DNA from 4 places in the Enterobacter nematophilus genome. Region 4 is predicted to be linked to each of the others. Evidence: predicted binding sites of a transcription regulator. Region 4 holds the regulator's gene; each other region holds the start of a gene.

Region 1 (4,212 bases), on a different contig from region 4:
CTTTGCCGTCTGGATTCATGTTTTTCAGGTCGCCTTTACGCTCGCCCAGCGCCTGCATCACAGAACCCTGGTGCTGCTCTTCTACGTCCAGCGTTACGTTTTCGAACGGCTCTTGTTTACGGCCGTCGATTTCGCGGAAGATTACTTTCGGACGGGAAACCGCCATCTCGAAACCTTCACGACGCATGTTTTCGATCAGAACAGACAGGTGCAGCTCACCACGACCGGATACGCGGAACGCATCAGCGTCTTCGGTTTCTTCAACGCGCAGCGCAACGTTGTGCACCAGCTCTTTGTTCAGGCGGTCAAGGATCTGACGCGAGGTAACGAACTTACCTTCTTTGCCACAGAACGGAGAGGTGTTGACGTTGAAGAACATGGATACGGTTGGTTCATCAACGGACAGGGCTGGCAGCGCTTCGACGTTCTGCGGATCGCAGATGGTGTCGGAGATGTTCAGCTCACCCAGACCGGTGATTGCGATGATGTCGCCCGCTTCAGCGATGTCGCTCTCGATACGCTCAAGACCCAGGTGAGTCAGTACCTTACCGACTTTACCGTTACGGGTTTTGCCTTCGCTATCGATGATAGTGACCTGCTGGTTAGGCTTCACTTTACCGCGCTTGATACGGCCAATCCCGATAACGCCAACGTAGTTGTTGTAGTCGAGCTGGGAGATCTGCATCTGCAGGGTGCCTTCCAGGTCAACGTTTGGCGCAGGAACACGGTCAACAATCGCCTGATACAGCGGGGTCATGTCTTCAGCCATGTCTTCGTGGTCCAGACCTGCGATACCGTTCAGCGCAGAAGCGTAAACGATAGGGAAGTCCAGCTGCTCGTCGGTCGCGTCGAGGTTAACGAACAGGTCGAATACCTGGTCAACAACCCAGTCAGGACGCGCGCCAGGGCGGTCAACTTTGTTGATAACAACGATTGGCTTCAGACCATGGGCAAAAGCTTTTTTGGTCACGAAGCGCGTCTGTGGCATTGGGCCATCCATTGCGTCAACGACCAGCAGAACGGAGTCTACCATGGACATTACACGTTCAACTTCACCACCGAAGTCGGCGTGCCCTGGGGTATCAACGATGTTGATACGGTAGTCATTCCATTTAATCGCGGTGTTTTTCGCGAGGATGGTAATCCCACGCTCTTTCTCCAAATCGTTGGAGTCCATCACGCGTTCTTGGGTTTCGGCACGCGCATCAAACGTACCGGATTGCTGCAGCAGCTTATCAACCAGGGTAGTTTTACCATGGTCAACGTGCGCGATGATGGCGATGTTACGCAAATTTTCGATCACAACTTTGCCTCAGGCATTTAGAAATAGCGCGTTATTGTACACGGATTAATCGCACTACAAAACAGGATCACAAACATCCCCCGCAAACAAGTATTGCAGAGATGCTTTGTGATCGCTTTCACGGAGCGGTAAAAGGGCACTTTAACGTAAATTGCACCAATATGGTGCTCAATGTTCACATTGAAGCACTATACTGGTGCAACAAATCCATCATGGTGCAGCCCTTTTGCACTATGGTGCGCATGATAACGCCTTTTTGGGGTGTTTTAAAAGTTGGCACAGATTTCGCTTTATAAAAAATACATGGCAACAGCCAGTACCAACAGAAATTGAAGACCTCGTTACCACGACGACAATGACCAATCTGGAGAGTTAAGTATGTCCGCTGAACACGTTTTGACGATGCTGAACGAACATGAAGTGAAGTTTGTTGATCTGCGCTTCACCGATACCAAAGGTAAAGAACAGCACGTCACAATCCCTGCTCATCAGGTGAACGCCGAATTCTTTGAAGAAGGCAAAATGTTTGACGGCTCCTCCATTGGTGGCTGGAAAGGCATTAACGAATCCGACATGGTTCTGATGCCAGATGCAACCACTGCGGTCATTGATCCGTTCTTCGAAGAACCAACCCTGATCATCCGCTGCGACATCCTCGAGCCAGGCACGCTGCAGGGCTACGACCGCGACCCACGTTCTATCGCAAAACGCGCTGAAGAGTATCTGCGTTCTACCGGCATCGCGGACACCGTTCTGTTCGGGCCAGAGCCAGAATTCTTCCTGTTCGACGACATCCGCTTCGGTGCCTCTATTTCTGGCTCCCACGTGGCTATCGACGACATCGAAGGCGCATGGAACTCTTCCACCAAATACGAAGGTGGTAACAAAGGTCACCGTCCTGGCGTGAAAGGCGGTTACTTCCCGGTTCCTCCGGTCGACTCTGCACAGGACATCCGTTCCACCATGTGTCTGGTGATGGAAGAGATGGGCCTGGTTGTTGAAGCGCACCACCACGAAGTGGCGACTGCGGGTCAGAACGAAGTGGCAACCCGCTTCAACACCATGACCAAAAAAGCAGACGAAATTCAGATCTACAAATACGTTGTGCACAACGTAGCGCACCGTTTCGGTAAAACCGCGACCTTCATGCCAAAACCAATGTTTGGCGACAACGGTTCCGGTATGCACTGCCACATGTCTCTGTCCAAGAACGGTACCAACCTGTTCTCTGGCGACAAATACGCCGGTCTGTCCGAGCAGGCGCTGTATTACATCGGTGGTGTTATCAAACACGCTAAAGCGATCAACGCCCTGGCGAACCCAACCACCAACTCCTACAAGCGTCTGGTCCCGGGCTACGAAGCGCCAGTGATGCTGGCCTACTCTGCGCGTAACCGTTCTGCTTCTATCCGTATCCCGGTGGTGGCGTCTCCGAAAGCGCGTCGTATCGAAGTGCGCTTCCCGGACCCAGCGGCTAACCCATACCTGTGCTTCGCAGCGCTGCTGATGGCCGGTCTGGACGGTATCAAGAACAAGATCCACCCAGGCGAAGCGATGGACAAAAACCTGTACGACCTGCCGCCAGAAGAAGCGAAAGAGATCCCACAGGTTGCTGGCTCTCTGGAAGAAGCCCTGCAGGCGCTGGACGCAGACCGCGAGTTCCTGACTGCGGGTGGCGTATTCACTGACGACGCTATCGATGCTTACATCGCCCTGCGTACTGAAGAGAACGACCGCGTGCGTATGACTCCGCATCCGGTTGAGTTCGAACTGTACTACAGCGTTTAATTTAGTTGTTTTACCCGGCGTGAAAAGCGCCGGGGGTAGTTGCCGTGGAAACTTTTAGCCCATCTCCGGATGGGCTTTTTTCTCCACCAACAACCTGATCTCACGCGCTTTTTACGCCGAAACCGCTATACTGCACTAAAACAGTGCAACGACTCCAGGAGACTGCTGAATGGCAACTGGCACGCTGCCCGATGCTGGGCAGATCCTCAATTCTTTGATTAACAGCATCCTGCTGGTCGACGACGAGCTGGCCGTCCATTACGCCAACCCGGCGGCGCAACAGCTGCTCGCCCAGAGTTCACGCAAACTGTTTGGCACCCCGCTTCCTGAGTTGTTGAGCTATTTTTCGCTGAATATTGGCCTGATGCAGGAGAGTTTGCAGGCCGGTCAGGGGTTCACCGATAACGAAGTCACGCTGGTGATCGACGGACGCTCACATATTCTTTCCCTTACCGCGCAGCGTTTGCCGGAAGGACTGATCCTGCTGGAAATGGCGCCGATGGATAATCAGCGTCGCCTGAGCCAGGAGCAGCTTCAGCATGCGCAGCAAATTGCCGCCCGTGACCTGGTGCGAGGTCTGGCGCATGAAATCAAAAACCCGCTGGGTGGGTTACGCGGCGCGGCGCAGCTTCTGACCAAGGCGCTGCCCGATCCCGCGCTGGCGGAGTACACCAACGTCATCATTGAGCAGGCGGACCGCCTGCGTAACCTGGTCGATCGCCTTCTCGGGCCGCAGCAGCCGGGTATGCACGTTTCAGAAAGCATTCATAAAGTCGCTGAACGGGTGGTGAAGCTCGTCTCGATGGAGCTTCCGGAGAACGTCACGCTGGTGCGTGATTACGACCCAAGCCTGCCGGAACTGGCGCATGACCCGGACCAGATTGAGCAGGTCCTGCTGAATATCGTGCGCAATGCGTTGCAGGCGCTGGGGCCGGAAGGCGGCGAGATTATTTTACGCACCCGCACCGCCTTCCAGCTCACGCTGCACGGCGTGCGCTATCGTCTGGCGGCACGCATCGACGTTGAGGATAACGGTCCCGGCATTCCTTCTCATCTGCAGGACACCCTGTTCTACCCGATGGTGAGCGGGCGCGAAGGCGGTACGGGACTGGGCTTATCTA
Region 2 (4,212 bases), 510 kb from region 4:
GTGCCGATCAGCCCGCCGCCGACGATCATCACCCGTTGCGCATCGCGTAGCAGGGTTTCGCTGGCCTGATACTCCTGCTGGCTGTTGAGGGTAATCATCAGCTCGCGGCCCTCAACCGGCGGCACAAACGCAGATGCTCCGGTCGCCAGCACCAGCCTGTCGTACTGCCAGGCTTTCTCTTTCGCTTTCACCACGCGGGCGTCGGCGTCGATGTCGGTGACCCAGGTGTACGGAAACAGACGCAGGTTGAACTGCTCCGCGAACTCCCCCGCCGTCTGGCGGGTGAGATCGTCGGCGCGCTGATTCTGGCTAATGACGTGGCTTAAATCAGGCTTGTTGTACTCGTCCATGCTGTCGGCGGCGATCAGCGTCAGCGGCACGTTTGCGTCCTGCTTGCGGATATTTTTCACCAGCTGGCGGGCGGCAAAGCCCGAGCCGATGATAACGATGCCGTTGTTCATTTAGCCTCCGTCGCCAGTTCGTCAAAGACGTCTTTGCCGAGGGAACATTCCGGGCAGAGGAAGTTGTCGGGCACCTCGCTCCACGGCGTGCCCGGGGCGACATCCTGCAGCGGTTCGCCCAGCGCAGGATCGTAGATCCACTGGCAGACGCTGCACTGCATGCGTGGGCCGAGATCGGCGCTGGCTGCCGCGGAACAGGTTTGCGGCTGTTCCGCAGGTTTTGCGGTGACGTCAGGAAGCGGGGCGAGCGCCCACTGACGGGCGATGTCGCGGCCGTGCTGGCGGCAGATCTCCAGCGCGTCGATATCCGGACGCCATTTCGCCTTCAGGCTCATGGACATCTCAAAGCCCGCATCCTGTAAACGGGTGGAGAGACGGTCTACCGCGCCGCCGCTCCAGCCGTGTGAACCAAAGGCGCTGGCGCGCTTGTTGCGAAAACGCAGGCCGGTCATCTCTTCCACCAGGCCGGCAATCTTCGGCATCATCACGTTATTCATGGTGGAGGTTCCCACCAGCACGCCCTTAGAGCGGAAGACGTTGGTCAATACCTCGTTCTTATCGCTGCGCGCCACGTTGAAGATTTTCACCGCCACGTTCGGGTCAACTTCGTTGATGCCCTGGGCAATCGCGTCCGCCATCATGCGGGTGTTGTTGGACATGGTGTCGTAGAAGATTGTGATGCGGTCTTCCTGATAGTCCGCCGCCCACTTCAGGTACAGCTCGACGATCTGGGTGGGGTTTTCACGCCATACCACGCCGTGGGAGGTGGCAATCATGTCCACCGGCAGGTTGAAGCCGAGGATTTCGGTAATTTTCGGCGTCACCAGGCGGCTGAACGGGGTCAGAATGTTGGCGTAGTAGCGCTGGCACTGCTCGAACAGCTCGGTCTGATCCACTTCGTCATTAAACAGGCGCTCGTCGCAGTAGTGCTGGCCGAAGGCATCGTTGCTGAACAGCACCGCGTCGCCGGTCATGTAGGTCATCATGCTGTCCGGCCAGTGCAGCATCGGGGTTTTAACGAAGATCAGCTGCTTGCCGTTGCCGATATCCAGCGTGTCGCCGGTTTTCACGGTGTGGAAGTTCCACTCCGGATGGTGATGGTGGCCGTTGATGGAGTCAATGGCGTTGGTGGTGCAGTAGATAGGTGTGTTCGGAATGTGGGACATCAGCTCGGTCAGCGCCCCGGCGTGGTCCTCTTCCGCATGGTTGATGATGATGTAGTCGATGTCATTCAGGTCGATTTCACTGCGCAGGTTCTGCACGAACTCGCGGCTGAATTTATGATCGACGGTATCGATCAGCACGTTTTTACCTTCGCGGATGAGATAGCTGTTGTAGCTGCTGCCGCGCAGCGTTTTGTATTCCGTCCCGTGGAAATCGCGCACTTCCCAGTCACGTTGACCCACCCAATGAATGTTATTTTTAACCAGAATAGACATAGCAACCTCAACTTAATACAGCGTTTTCAAATAAGATGGTTTGCTTATATCAAGTTACGTGCCAACTTTTTAACTTATTAATATTCAATGGGTTGTGATTTTGTGCCCAGTAATGAGTAGTCATTATGACTATCCAAAAAAGAGTCAATATGACACTATGCATTGTCAAAATGACAGTGAGGCAGACATGAGCTTTTCCGTAGACGTGCTGGCGAAGATCGCCATTGAACTGCAAACCGGCATCGGCCATCAGGACCGCTTTCAGCGCCTGATCTCCACGCTGCGCCACGTGCTTGAGTGCGATGCGTCCGCGCTGCTGCGCTACGAGGGACGGCAGTTTATTCCGCTGGCTATCGACGGGCTGGCGCAGGACGTGCTCGGGCGACGCTTTACGCTGGAAGGCCATCCGCGGCTGGAGACCATCGCCCGCGCGGGTGACGTGGTGCGCTTCCCGGCGGACAGCGACTTGCCTGACCCGTACGACGGGCTTATTCCAGGCCAGGAGAGCCTGAAGGTGCACGCCTGCATCGGCCTGCCGCTGTTTGCCGGGCAAAATCTGATTGGCGCGCTGACCCTCGACGGCATGTCGCCGGACCAGTTCGACACCTTCAGCGACGAGGAGCTGCGCCTGATTGCGGCCCTGGCCGCCGGGGCGCTGAATAACGCGCTGCTGATTGAACAGCTGGAGAGCCAGAATATCCTTCCCGGCAGCCCGGCGGCGTTTGAGCAGGTGGCGCACACGGAGATGATCGGCCTTTCACCCGGCATGGCGCAGCTCAAAAAAGAGATTGAGATTGTTGCCGCGTCCGATCTTAACGTGCTGATCTTCGGAGAGACCGGTACCGGTAAGGAGCTGGTGGCGAAAGCCATTCACGAAGCGTCGCCGCGCGCGGTCAACCCGCTGGTGTACCTCAACTGCGCCGCGCTGCCGGAAAGCGTGGCGGAGAGCGAGCTGTTCGGTCACGTCAAAGGGGCGTTTACCGGGGCCATCAGCAACCGCAGCGGCAAGTTTGAAATGGCCGATAACGGTACGCTGTTTCTTGATGAGATTGGCGAGCTTTCCCTTTCACTTCAGGCCAAGCTGCTGCGCGTATTGCAGTACGGCGACATCCAGCGCGTGGGGGATGACCGCAGCCTGCGGGTGGACGTGCGGGTCCTCGCTGCGACCAACCGGGATCTGCGCGAAGCGGTGCTGGCCGGGCAGTTCCGCGCCGACCTGTTTCATCGCCTGAGCGTGTTCCCGCTGTCCGTGCCGCCGCTGCGCGAGCGCGGGGATGACGTGGTGCTGCTGGCGGGTTATTTCTGCGAACAGTGCCGGCTCAAAATGGGGCTCTCCCGCGTGGTGTTAAGCCCCGGTGCGAGGACGCACCTTATGAGCTACGGCTGGCCGGGCAACGTGCGCGAGCTGGAACATGCGATTCACCGCGCGGTGGTGCTGGCGAGAGCGACGCGCTCGGGGGATGAAGTGGTGATTCATGCGCGCCATTTTGCGCTGCATGAGGAAAATGCTCCGACCATGAAACCTGCTGCGCCTGAGAGCGCAATCGAAAACCTGCGCGAAGCGACGGAAGAATTTCAGCGTCAGATGATTACCCGCGCGCTGGAGCAAAACAACCGCAGCTGGGCGGCGTGCGCGCGGGCGCTTGAGATGGACGTCGCCAACCTGCACCGGCTGGCGAAGCGTCTTGGGCTGAAGGGTTAGATAATCCCGGCCTGGTAGAAGTCCTGCAGGTTGATGGCGCCGCACAGCCTGCCGTGCTCGTCCACCACCGGTGCGGCGGTGATTTTGCGCTTCATCAGCACCTCTTTGGCCTCAATGGCGCGGCTGTCGGCGTTGAGCGTCAGCCCGCCTTTGGTCATGGCGTCCGACACGTTGGTTTCCAGCCTGCCGCCGCCCACCAGCCAGCGGCGCAGGTCGCCGTCGGTGAACACGCCCCTGACGTTTCCGCCGTCATCGCATACCGCCACCAGACCCAGACCGGTGCGGCTCAGCTCCAGCATCGCGTCCATCACGCTGGTGTCGAGTTTGACCTGCGGAATAGCGTCGTCGGTGCGCATCAGGTGGTGAACCTTGTTGAGCAGGCGCGCGCCGAGCGCACCTGCCGGATGCGAACGGGCAAAGTCTTCCTCATTGAATCCGCGCGCCTGCATTACCGCCATCGCCAGCGCGTCGCCCATCATCAGGGTGTTAACGGTGCTGGAGGTCGGGGCGAGGTGCATCGGACAGGCTTCGCGCTCGACGGAAATATCCAGCGTCGCTTTGGCGGCCAGCGCCAGCGGCGAGCGGGGTTTCCCGGTCATCGCCAGCAGGG
Region 3 (4,212 bases), 490 kb from region 4:
CACTCCTGGTTGCGATACTGATACCACGCGGCGCATGCCCCTTCAGAGGAGACCATCAGCGCGCCAAACGCGGTTTGCGGGTTACAGGTGTTGCCAAATAGCGGGCAGTGATGAGGTTTGCATTTGCCGGTAAGCACCTCGCCGCAGCGTGCCCGGGGATCGTCGCACACCTGCTGCGGCTGCGGGCGGAAGTGCGCTTCGGCATCAAATTCGCGATAGGCAGGCGTCAGGCGCACGCCGGATTCGGCAATCAGCCCCAGCCCGCGCCACTCGCTGTCGCCCTCAACGCTAAACACGTCGGCTATCGCCTGCTGAGCCCGTTCATTTCCCGCATCGGGCACCACGCGGCGGTACTGGTTTTCCACCGCGCTCAGGGCCGCTATTTTCTGCTCAACCAGCATGGCCACGCCTTGCAGTAGATCAAGCGGTTCGAAACCAGCCACCACTAACGGACGATTGTACTGCTCAGCGATGAAACCGTAGGCGTCTGTGCCTATCACCATGCTGACGTGGCCTGGTGCCAGGAACGCGTCGATGCCGTTGTCCGGCTCTTCAAGCAGGCTGCGCAGCGTGGGAATGAGCGTAATATGCTGGCAGAAAAAGAAAAAGTTACCGACATCGCGCGCTTTCGCCTGCTGCAGCGTGATGGCCGTCGCGGGCATGGTGGTTTCAAAACCCAGCCCGAAAAAGACGACCTTGCGCTCAGGGTTGTCCATCGCCAGCGTCAGGGCATCCATCGGCGAGTAAACGATCCGCACGTCCGCGCCGCGCGCCTTTGCCTGCAGCAGCGAGCCGTTTTTCCCCGGCACGCGCATCGCGTCGCCAAAGGTGCAGAAAATGACGCCGGGCTGGCCGGCAATTTCAATACAGCTGTCGATGCGCCCCATCGGCAGGACGCACACCGGGCAGCCTGGGCCGTGGATAAACTCGATGTTCTCCGGCAGCAGCTGGTCGAGGCCAAACTTGAAGATGGCGTGCGTGTGCCCGCCGCACACCTCCATGATCCGCAGCGGCCTTTCGCTCGTGTAGTCCAGAAGCGCAGCGCGCGTTTTCAGATGCCCGATAAGCTGCATCACCTGTTCCGGCGCGCGGTATTCATCAACGTAACGCATAGGCTAGCGCTCCTCGCCGTACAGGAGCGCGCCCACGTCCGGCTCCACGTCAAACATGTTTTGCAGCGCGTCCAGCGTGTCGCGGGCTTCCGCTTCGTTAATCACGCTCATCGCAAACCCCACGTGGACCAGCACCCACTGGCCGAGGCGCGACGCGCCCGTCTCATCGGTGCTGCCCACCAGCGTCAGGTCCACGTCGCGCAGGATGCCGCAAATCTCCACTTTGGCTTGATTGCCGTCGAGGGAATGGATTTGTCCCGGTACGCCTATGCACATCGTTCGCTCTCCAGCCAGTCCAGCCAGGCGTCCATCCCGTCGCCGCGCGTGGCAGAAACCAGCAGGATGCGAATGTCCGGGTTCACCTCGCGGGCATACGCAAGGCACTTATCCACGTCGAAGTTCAGGTACGGCAGCAGGTCGACCTTGTTCAGCAGCATGAGGGAGGCGGCGGCGAACATGTGCGGGTACTTCAGCGGCTTGTCCTCCCCTTCGGTGACGGAGAGCACCGCCACCTTGTGCCGTTCGCCGAGGTCAAAGCTGGCCGGACACACCAGGTTGCCGACGTTTTCAATAAACAGGATGCCGTTATCCGCCAGCGGCAGGCGCGGGGCGGCGTCGGCAATCATCTGTGCGTCCAGGTGGCAGCCCTTGCCGGTGTTGACCTGAATCGCGGGCGTGCCGGTTTCGCGGATGCGCGCCGCGTCGTTAACGGTTTGCTGGTCGCCTTCGATAACCGCGCAGGAGACGCGTTCGTTCAGGCGCTTGAGCGTTTCGGTCAGCAGCGTGGTTTTGCCGGAGCCGGGGCTGGAGACCAGGTTCAGCACCAGCTGTTGACGCGCGGCAAAGCGGGCGCGGTTGCGGGCGGCGATCTGGTTATTTTTGTCCAGCACGTCGATCTCCACCTCCAGCATCTGGCGCTGGCTCATGCCCGGCGCGTGGGTGCCCGCTTCGCCGTGGCCGTAATGCAGATCGCCCGCGTCGGAACGCTGCGGCGCAAAGGTGATGCCGGTCAGGGCCGCCGCAGGACGCGGGGCAGGGGAAAAGGGCGCGGAGCGAAACGCGGAGTGGGGGCGGTGTTCGTCCCCTTCTATATAGAGGTTGCCTTCGGCGCAACCGCAGGTACTACACATACATTACTCCTTCTCGATTTCGAGGCGTTGGATCTGCATGCCGTCATCCGCCACGATGCGAAGACCCGTGCTCTGACACTGCGGGCAGCGCTGAACCTTTGATGAGAGCAGGGTGACGTACTGCTGGCACTGCTCGCACCAGCACTCCGCCTGCTGCTCGTCGATATGCAGCGCGCAGCCTTCCGCCAGCGTGCCGCGGCACACCAGCTCAAAACAAAAGGTCAGGGCGCTGGTCTCGACGCAGGAAAACGCCCCGACCTTCAGCCAGACGCCGGTGACGCGCTTCGCGTGGTTTTGCACTGCCTGCTGTTCGATAAGTTCCAGAGCCCGCTGGCAGAGGGTGATTTCGTGCATGACGCCTCCTCAATGATTTGCGCCAGTGAATGCAATAACGGTGCCAGCTTGATTTGCGTTACGGCGTGACGATGTCAACGCTGTCGAAATGACACGTCGACACGGCGGCGTTGACAGTGGTTTTTTCGATAAAAATTATTTAAATCAATGAATTAAAAACTGGCACGGAATCTGCTTAACAGCCGCTATCTCCATTAACCGGATACCTTCTATGACTATTTGGGAAATTAGCGAAAAAGCGGATTACATCGCGCAGCGCCACCAGCAGCTTCAGGATCAGTGGCACCTCTACTGCAACTCTCTGGTTCAGGGGATCACCCTGTCAAAAGCCCGTCTGCATCATGCGATGAGCTGTGCGGCGCAGGGGGATATGCGCTTTGTCCTGTTCGGTCATTTCACGGTCTTTGTGACCCTGGCAGACAGCTTTAACAGCCACACCATCGAGTACTACGTTGAGAATAAAGAGGGTGAAAAACAACGTATTGCGCAGGCGCAGCTGATGGCCGACGGCATGGTCGACGGCTACGTCAGCAACCGCGATCGCCAGCAGGTGCTTGAGCACTATCTGGAGAAAATCGCGCCGGTTTACAACGGTCTCTACGCCGCGGTTGAACACGACCTGCCGGTCGACCTGAAACAGCTGGTCGCGGGAAAGATTTCCGCAAACCCTGCCTGATAACCGAGTGTCGAAAAGTGTCGATGAGACAGTTTTTCGTCGTCAAAAATGACTATCACCTGAGGATTGCCCGGTGAACCGTTTTGTAATTGCTGACTCGACGGTCTGTATAGGCTGTCGAACCTGTGAGGCGGCGTGTTCGGAAACGCACCGCCTGCACGGGCTGCAGTCCATGCCGCGCCTGCGCGTCATGCGTAATGAAAAAGAGTCTGCCCCGCAGCTCTGCCACCACTGTGAAGATGCCCCTTGCGCGGGCGTGTGCCCGGTTAACGCCATCACCCGCGTCGATGGCGCGGTCCAGCTGAACGAAAGCCTGTGCGTTAGCTGCAAGCTGTGCGGCATCGCCTGCCCGTTCGGCGCGATTGAATTCTCCGGCAGCCGCCCGCTGCATATCCCGGCGAACGCCAATACCCCCAAAGCGCCGCCTGCACCACCCGCGCCGGCGAAGGTGAGCACGCTGCTGGACTGGGTGCCCGGCATCCGCGCTGTTGCGGTCAAGTGCGACCTGTGCAGCTTTGACGAACAGGGCCCGGCCTGCGTGCGGACCTGCCCGACCAAAGCGCTGATCCTGGTTAACATCCGCGATATCGCCCGCACCAGCAGGCGCAAGCGCGAGCTGACCATTAATACCGACGTCGGGGATCTTTCGCTTCTGCAGGCGCTTAACGAGGGGGCGAAATGAACGCGATATTTATGATTAACAGCGCCGTGGCGTACTTTGCCGCAGCCGCCGCGCTGGCGCTGGTGTTCTCTTTCCATAAAACCCTGAGCGGCTGGATAGCCGGTATCGGCGGGGCGGTCGGCAGCCTGATGACGCTGGCCGCGGGCGGCGTCGTCCTGCTCGGCGGACAATCCGTGGAAACACTCATGCCGCTGATTCGCCACACCGTGGCGATTACGCCGCTTAACGCCATCTGGCTGGTGACCTTTGGCCTGTGCG
Region 4 (4,212 bases):
AATTAAGTCAGATCGGGCCAAACTGACAAATGACCGTATGCTTTATCTGTATGGCCACGTTGAAGTCAACGCCCTGACCGCTGACTCGCAACTGCGAAAAATTACGACGGATAATGCCCAGATCAACCTGGTAACCCAGGACGTGACGTCGCAGGATCTGGTCACACTGTATGGCACAACATTTAATTCCAGCGGTTTAAGAATGCGCGGGAACTTACGCAGCAAGAACGCCGAGCTGATTGAAAAGGTTAGAACCTCCTATGAAATTCAAAACAAACAAACTCAGCCTTAAAGTAATTATCGCCAGCGCGATGCTGGCGGCCAGTCTCCCCGCGCTTGCTGTAACGGGCGATACCGACCAGCCGATCCATATCGAGTCCGACACCCAGTCTCTCGATATGCAGGGTAACGTCGTCACCTTCACGGGTAACGTCGTCGTGACGCAGGGCACCATCAAAATCAACGCCGATAAAGTGGTCGTTACCCGTCCGGGCGGCGAGCAGGGCAAAGAGATCATTGATGGTTACGGCAACCCGGCCACCTTCTACCAGATGCAGGACAACGGCAAGCCGGTGAAGGGCCACGCCTCGCATATGCACTATGAGCTGGCGAAGGATCTGGTCATCCTGACCGGAAAAGCGTACCTGGAACAGCTGGACAGCAATATTACCGGTGACCAGATTACCTATCTGGTGAAAGAGCAAAAAATGCAGGCCTCCAGCGAGAAAGGCAAACGCGTAACCACCGTGCTGGTTCCGTCGCAGCTGCAGGACAAAGGCAAGGGCCAGGCCCCGGCACAGAAGAAGAGTAACTAATTCGCTATGGCAACATTAACTGCAAAAAATCTCGCGAAGGCCTATAAGGGCCGCCGTGTCGTAGAAGATGTCAGTCTGACCGTCAACTCCGGCGAAATTGTGGGCCTGCTTGGCCCGAACGGTGCGGGTAAAACCACCACCTTCTACATGGTGGTTGGCATTGTGCCGCGCGATGCCGGCAACATTATTATTGACGATGAAGATATCAGCCTGCTGCCGCTGCACGCGCGCGCGCGCCGTGGCATCGGCTATCTGCCGCAGGAAGCCTCTATTTTCCGTCGTCTGAGCGTCTTTGATAACCTGATGGCGGTCCTGCAAATTCGCGACGACCTGACCAACGAACAGCGTCAGGATCGCGCCAACGAGCTGATGGAAGAGTTTCACATCGAGCACCTGCGCGACAGCCTGGGCCAGGCATTGTCCGGGGGTGAACGTCGTCGTGTTGAGATTGCGCGCGCGCTGGCCGCCAATCCGAAGTTTATCCTTCTGGATGAACCGTTTGCGGGCGTTGACCCGATCTCCGTTATCGACATTAAACGCATTATCGAGCATCTGCGTGACAGCGGGCTTGGCGTGCTGATCACCGACCACAACGTTCGTGAAACGCTGGCGGTATGTGAACGCGCGTATATCGTGAGCCAGGGCAATCTGATCGCTCACGGTACGCCACAGCAGATCCTCGAAGACGATCATGTTAAGCGCGTCTATCTTGGGGAAGACTTCAGACTCTGATAGGGTAGAGGTAACGTAACGCCGAACCGGAGAAAAATGCTCTGAACATGAAGCAAGGTTTGCAATTAAGGCTCAGCCAACAGCTGGCGATGACGCCGCAGTTACAGCAGGCAATTCGTCTGTTGCAACTGTCCACCTTAGAACTCCAGCAGGAGCTCCAGCAGGCGCTGGACAGCAACCCCCTGCTGGAGCAAGCCGATCTTCATGACGAGGTAGATACCCAGCAGTTGCAGGACACAGAAGCGCTCGACACCGCGGATGCACTCGAACAAAAAGAGATGCCGGACGAGCTTCCGCTGGATGCCAGCTGGGATGAAATCTATACCGCCGGCACCCCTTCCGGCACGCGTGCAGACTACCAGGACGACGAGCTACCGGTCTACCAGGGTGAAACCACCCAGTCGTTGCAGGATTACCTGATGTGGCAGGTAGAGCTTACCCCCTTCTCCGATACCGACCGCGCCATTGCCACGTCGATTGTCGACGCCGTTGATGACACCGGCTATTTGACCGTCACGCTGGACGACATTCTGGAAAGCATGGGCGATGAAGAGATTGAGATTGAGGAGATTGAAGCGGTATTGAAACGCATTCAGCGCTTCGATCCGGTCGGGGTGGCCGCGAAAGATCTGCGCGATTGCCTGCTGATCCAGCTTTCTCAGTTCAGCAAAGAAACACCGTGGCTCGACGAGGCACGCTTAATCATCAGCGATCATCTGGATCTTCTGGCTAACCACGATTTCCGCACCCTGATGCGCGTGACGCGCCTGAAGGAAGAGGTGCTGAAAGAGGCGGTAAATCTCATCCAGTCCCTCGATCCGCGTCCCGGTCAGTCGATCCAGACCAGCGAACCCGAGTACGTTATCCCGGACGTGCTGGTCAGAAAACACAATGACCGCTGGGTCGTTGAACTGAACTCTGACAGCATCCCTCGCCTGCAAATCAACCAGCAGTACGCCTCCATGTGTACCAGCGCGCGCAACGACTCCGACAATCAATACATTCGCAGCAATCTTCAGGAAGCGCGATGGTTGATAAAGAGCCTGGAGAGCCGGAATGATACCCTGCTTCGCGTGAGCCGCTGCATCGTTGAACAGCAGCAGGCATTCTTTGAGCAGGGCGAAGAGTATATGAAACCGATGGTGCTGGCGGATATCGCCCAGGCCGTCGAGATGCATGAATCCACCATTTCCCGCGTTACCACGCAGAAGTATCTGCACAGTCCGCGCGGTATTTTTGAGCTTAAGTATTTCTTCTCCAGCCATGTGAACACCGAGGGTGGCGGCGAAGCCTCCTCAACGGCGATTCGCGCCCTGGTGAAGAAGTTGATCGCCGCGGAGAACCCCGCGAAGCCACTAAGTGACAGTAAGTTGACCTCCATGCTGTCCGATCAGGGTATTATGGTGGCACGTCGTACTGTTGCGAAGTATCGAGAGTCTTTATCCATTCCGCCGTCTAACCAGCGTAAACAGCTGGTCTGACACAACCGATAAGGAAGACACTATGCAGCTCAATATCACAGGACACAACGTCGAGATTACTGAGGCCTTACGTGACTTCGTGAACGCTAAGTTCGCGAAACTCGAGCAGTATTTCGAAAGGATCAACCAGGTCTACGTTGTGTTAAAAGTGGAGAAAGTGACTCATATCTCGGATGCGACCCTGCATGTAAACGGGGGTGAGCTCCATGCCAGTGCGGAAGGGCAGGACATGTACGCGGCTATCGACGGCTTGATTGACAAGCTTGCGCGACAGCTCAATAAACATAAAGATAAACTGAAACAACACTAATTGTCCGGGCAGTTAACGGGTGCAGGACGGCCTGTTGTGAAACACAACAGGCCATTTGTACAGTTAGCGCTTAGGTGAAATTATGATGAACAACGATTCCGCTCTTCAACTGAGCAATGTCCTTAACCAGGAATGTACCCGCAGTGCCGTTCACTGCCAGAGCAAAAAACGTGCGCTGGAGATCATCAGTGAATTGGCTGCAAAACAGCTGGGCCTGCCGCCGCAGGTGGTGTTCGAAGCAATTCTGACCCGTGAAAAGATGGGCAGTACCGGTATCGGCAACGGCATCGCGATCCCGCACGGCAAGCTGGAAGAGGACACCCTGCGTGCCGTCGGTGTGTTTGTGCAGCTGGAAACGCCAATCGCTTTTGACGCCATTGATAACCAGCCCGTCGATCTCCTCTTCGCGCTGCTGGTGCCTGCCGACCAGACCAAGACCCATCTGCATACGCTTTCGCTGGTTGCTAAACGTCTGGCGGATAAAACCATCTGCCGTCGACTGCGCTCAGCCCAAAGTGATGAAGAGCTTTATCAAATTATCACTGAAGCAGAAGGCAATCAGGATGACGCATAACCAGGTGATGGCCTTCACATCTGTTGTCCTGAGGAGAAACGGAACATGGTGCTGATGATTGTCAGCGGTCGTTCAGGGTCGGGTAAATCCGTTGCCCTGCGCGCGCTGGAAGACATGGGTTTTTACTGCGTCGATAACCTGCCGGTCGTGTTATTGCCCGATCTGGCACGCACGTTAGCGGAGAGACAAACCTCCGCTGCCGTCAGTATCGACGTGCGTAACATGCCGGAATCCCCGGAGATCTTCGAACAGGCAATGAGTAACCTGCCTGACGCGTTCTCGCCTCAGCTGCTGTTCCTT

What was found. Region 4 encodes sigma-54, which starts transcription at its own class of promoters, with help from an activator protein. Its sites were predicted from a motif close to GTTGGCACANNTTTCGCTNT; they were not measured.
Region 1: the regulator sigma-54 is predicted to act here: its motif matches at 1,576-1,595, upstream of glnA (glutamate--ammonia ligase).
Region 2: the regulator sigma-54 is predicted to act here: its motif matches at 1,947-1,966, upstream of norV (anaerobic nitric oxide reductase flavorubredoxin).
Region 3: the regulator sigma-54 is predicted to act here: its motif matches at 2,625-2,644, upstream of hypA (hydrogenase maturation nickel metallochaperone HypA).

Annotation. Positions count from the first base shown of each region.
Region 1 is NZ_JAPKNE010000011.1:85,781-89,992, forward strand. Features, by position in the region: gene typA (ribosome-dependent GTPase TypA) at 1-1,303, opposite strand, end outside; gene glnA (glutamate--ammonia ligase) at 1,682-3,091, shown strand; gene glnL (nitrogen regulation protein NR(II)) at 3,261-4,212, shown strand, end outside.
Region 2 is NZ_JAPKNE010000003.1:584,529-588,740, forward strand. Features, by position in the region: gene norW (NADH:flavorubredoxin reductase NorW) at 1-461, opposite strand, end outside; gene norV (anaerobic nitric oxide reductase flavorubredoxin) at 458-1,900, opposite strand; gene norR (nitric oxide reductase transcriptional regulator NorR) at 2,088-3,602, shown strand; gene gutQ (arabinose-5-phosphate isomerase GutQ) at 3,599-4,212, opposite strand, start outside.
Region 3 is NZ_JAPKNE010000003.1:563,008-567,219, forward strand. Features, by position in the region: gene hypD (hydrogenase formation protein HypD) at 1-1,112, opposite strand, end outside; gene OSH03_RS12370 (HypC/HybG/HupF family hydrogenase formation chaperone) at 1,116-1,388, opposite strand; gene hypB (hydrogenase nickel incorporation protein HypB) at 1,379-2,242, opposite strand; gene hypA (hydrogenase maturation nickel metallochaperone HypA) at 2,246-2,596, opposite strand; gene hycA (formate hydrogenlyase regulator HycA) at 2,808-3,272, shown strand; gene OSH03_RS12390 (4Fe-4S binding protein) at 3,346-3,954, shown strand; gene hycC (formate hydrogenlyase subunit 3) at 3,951-4,212, shown strand, end outside.
Region 4 is NZ_JAPKNE010000003.1:77,225-81,436, reverse strand. Features, by position in the region: gene lptC (LPS export ABC transporter periplasmic protein LptC) at 1-292, shown strand, start outside; gene lptA (lipopolysaccharide ABC transporter substrate-binding protein LptA) at 261-815, shown strand; gene lptB (LPS export ABC transporter ATP-binding protein) at 822-1,547, shown strand; gene rpoN (RNA polymerase factor sigma-54) at 1,595-3,028, shown strand; gene hpf (ribosome hibernation promoting factor) at 3,051-3,338, shown strand; gene ptsN (PTS IIA-like nitrogen regulatory protein PtsN) at 3,421-3,912, shown strand; gene rapZ (RNase adapter RapZ) at 3,958-4,212, shown strand, end outside.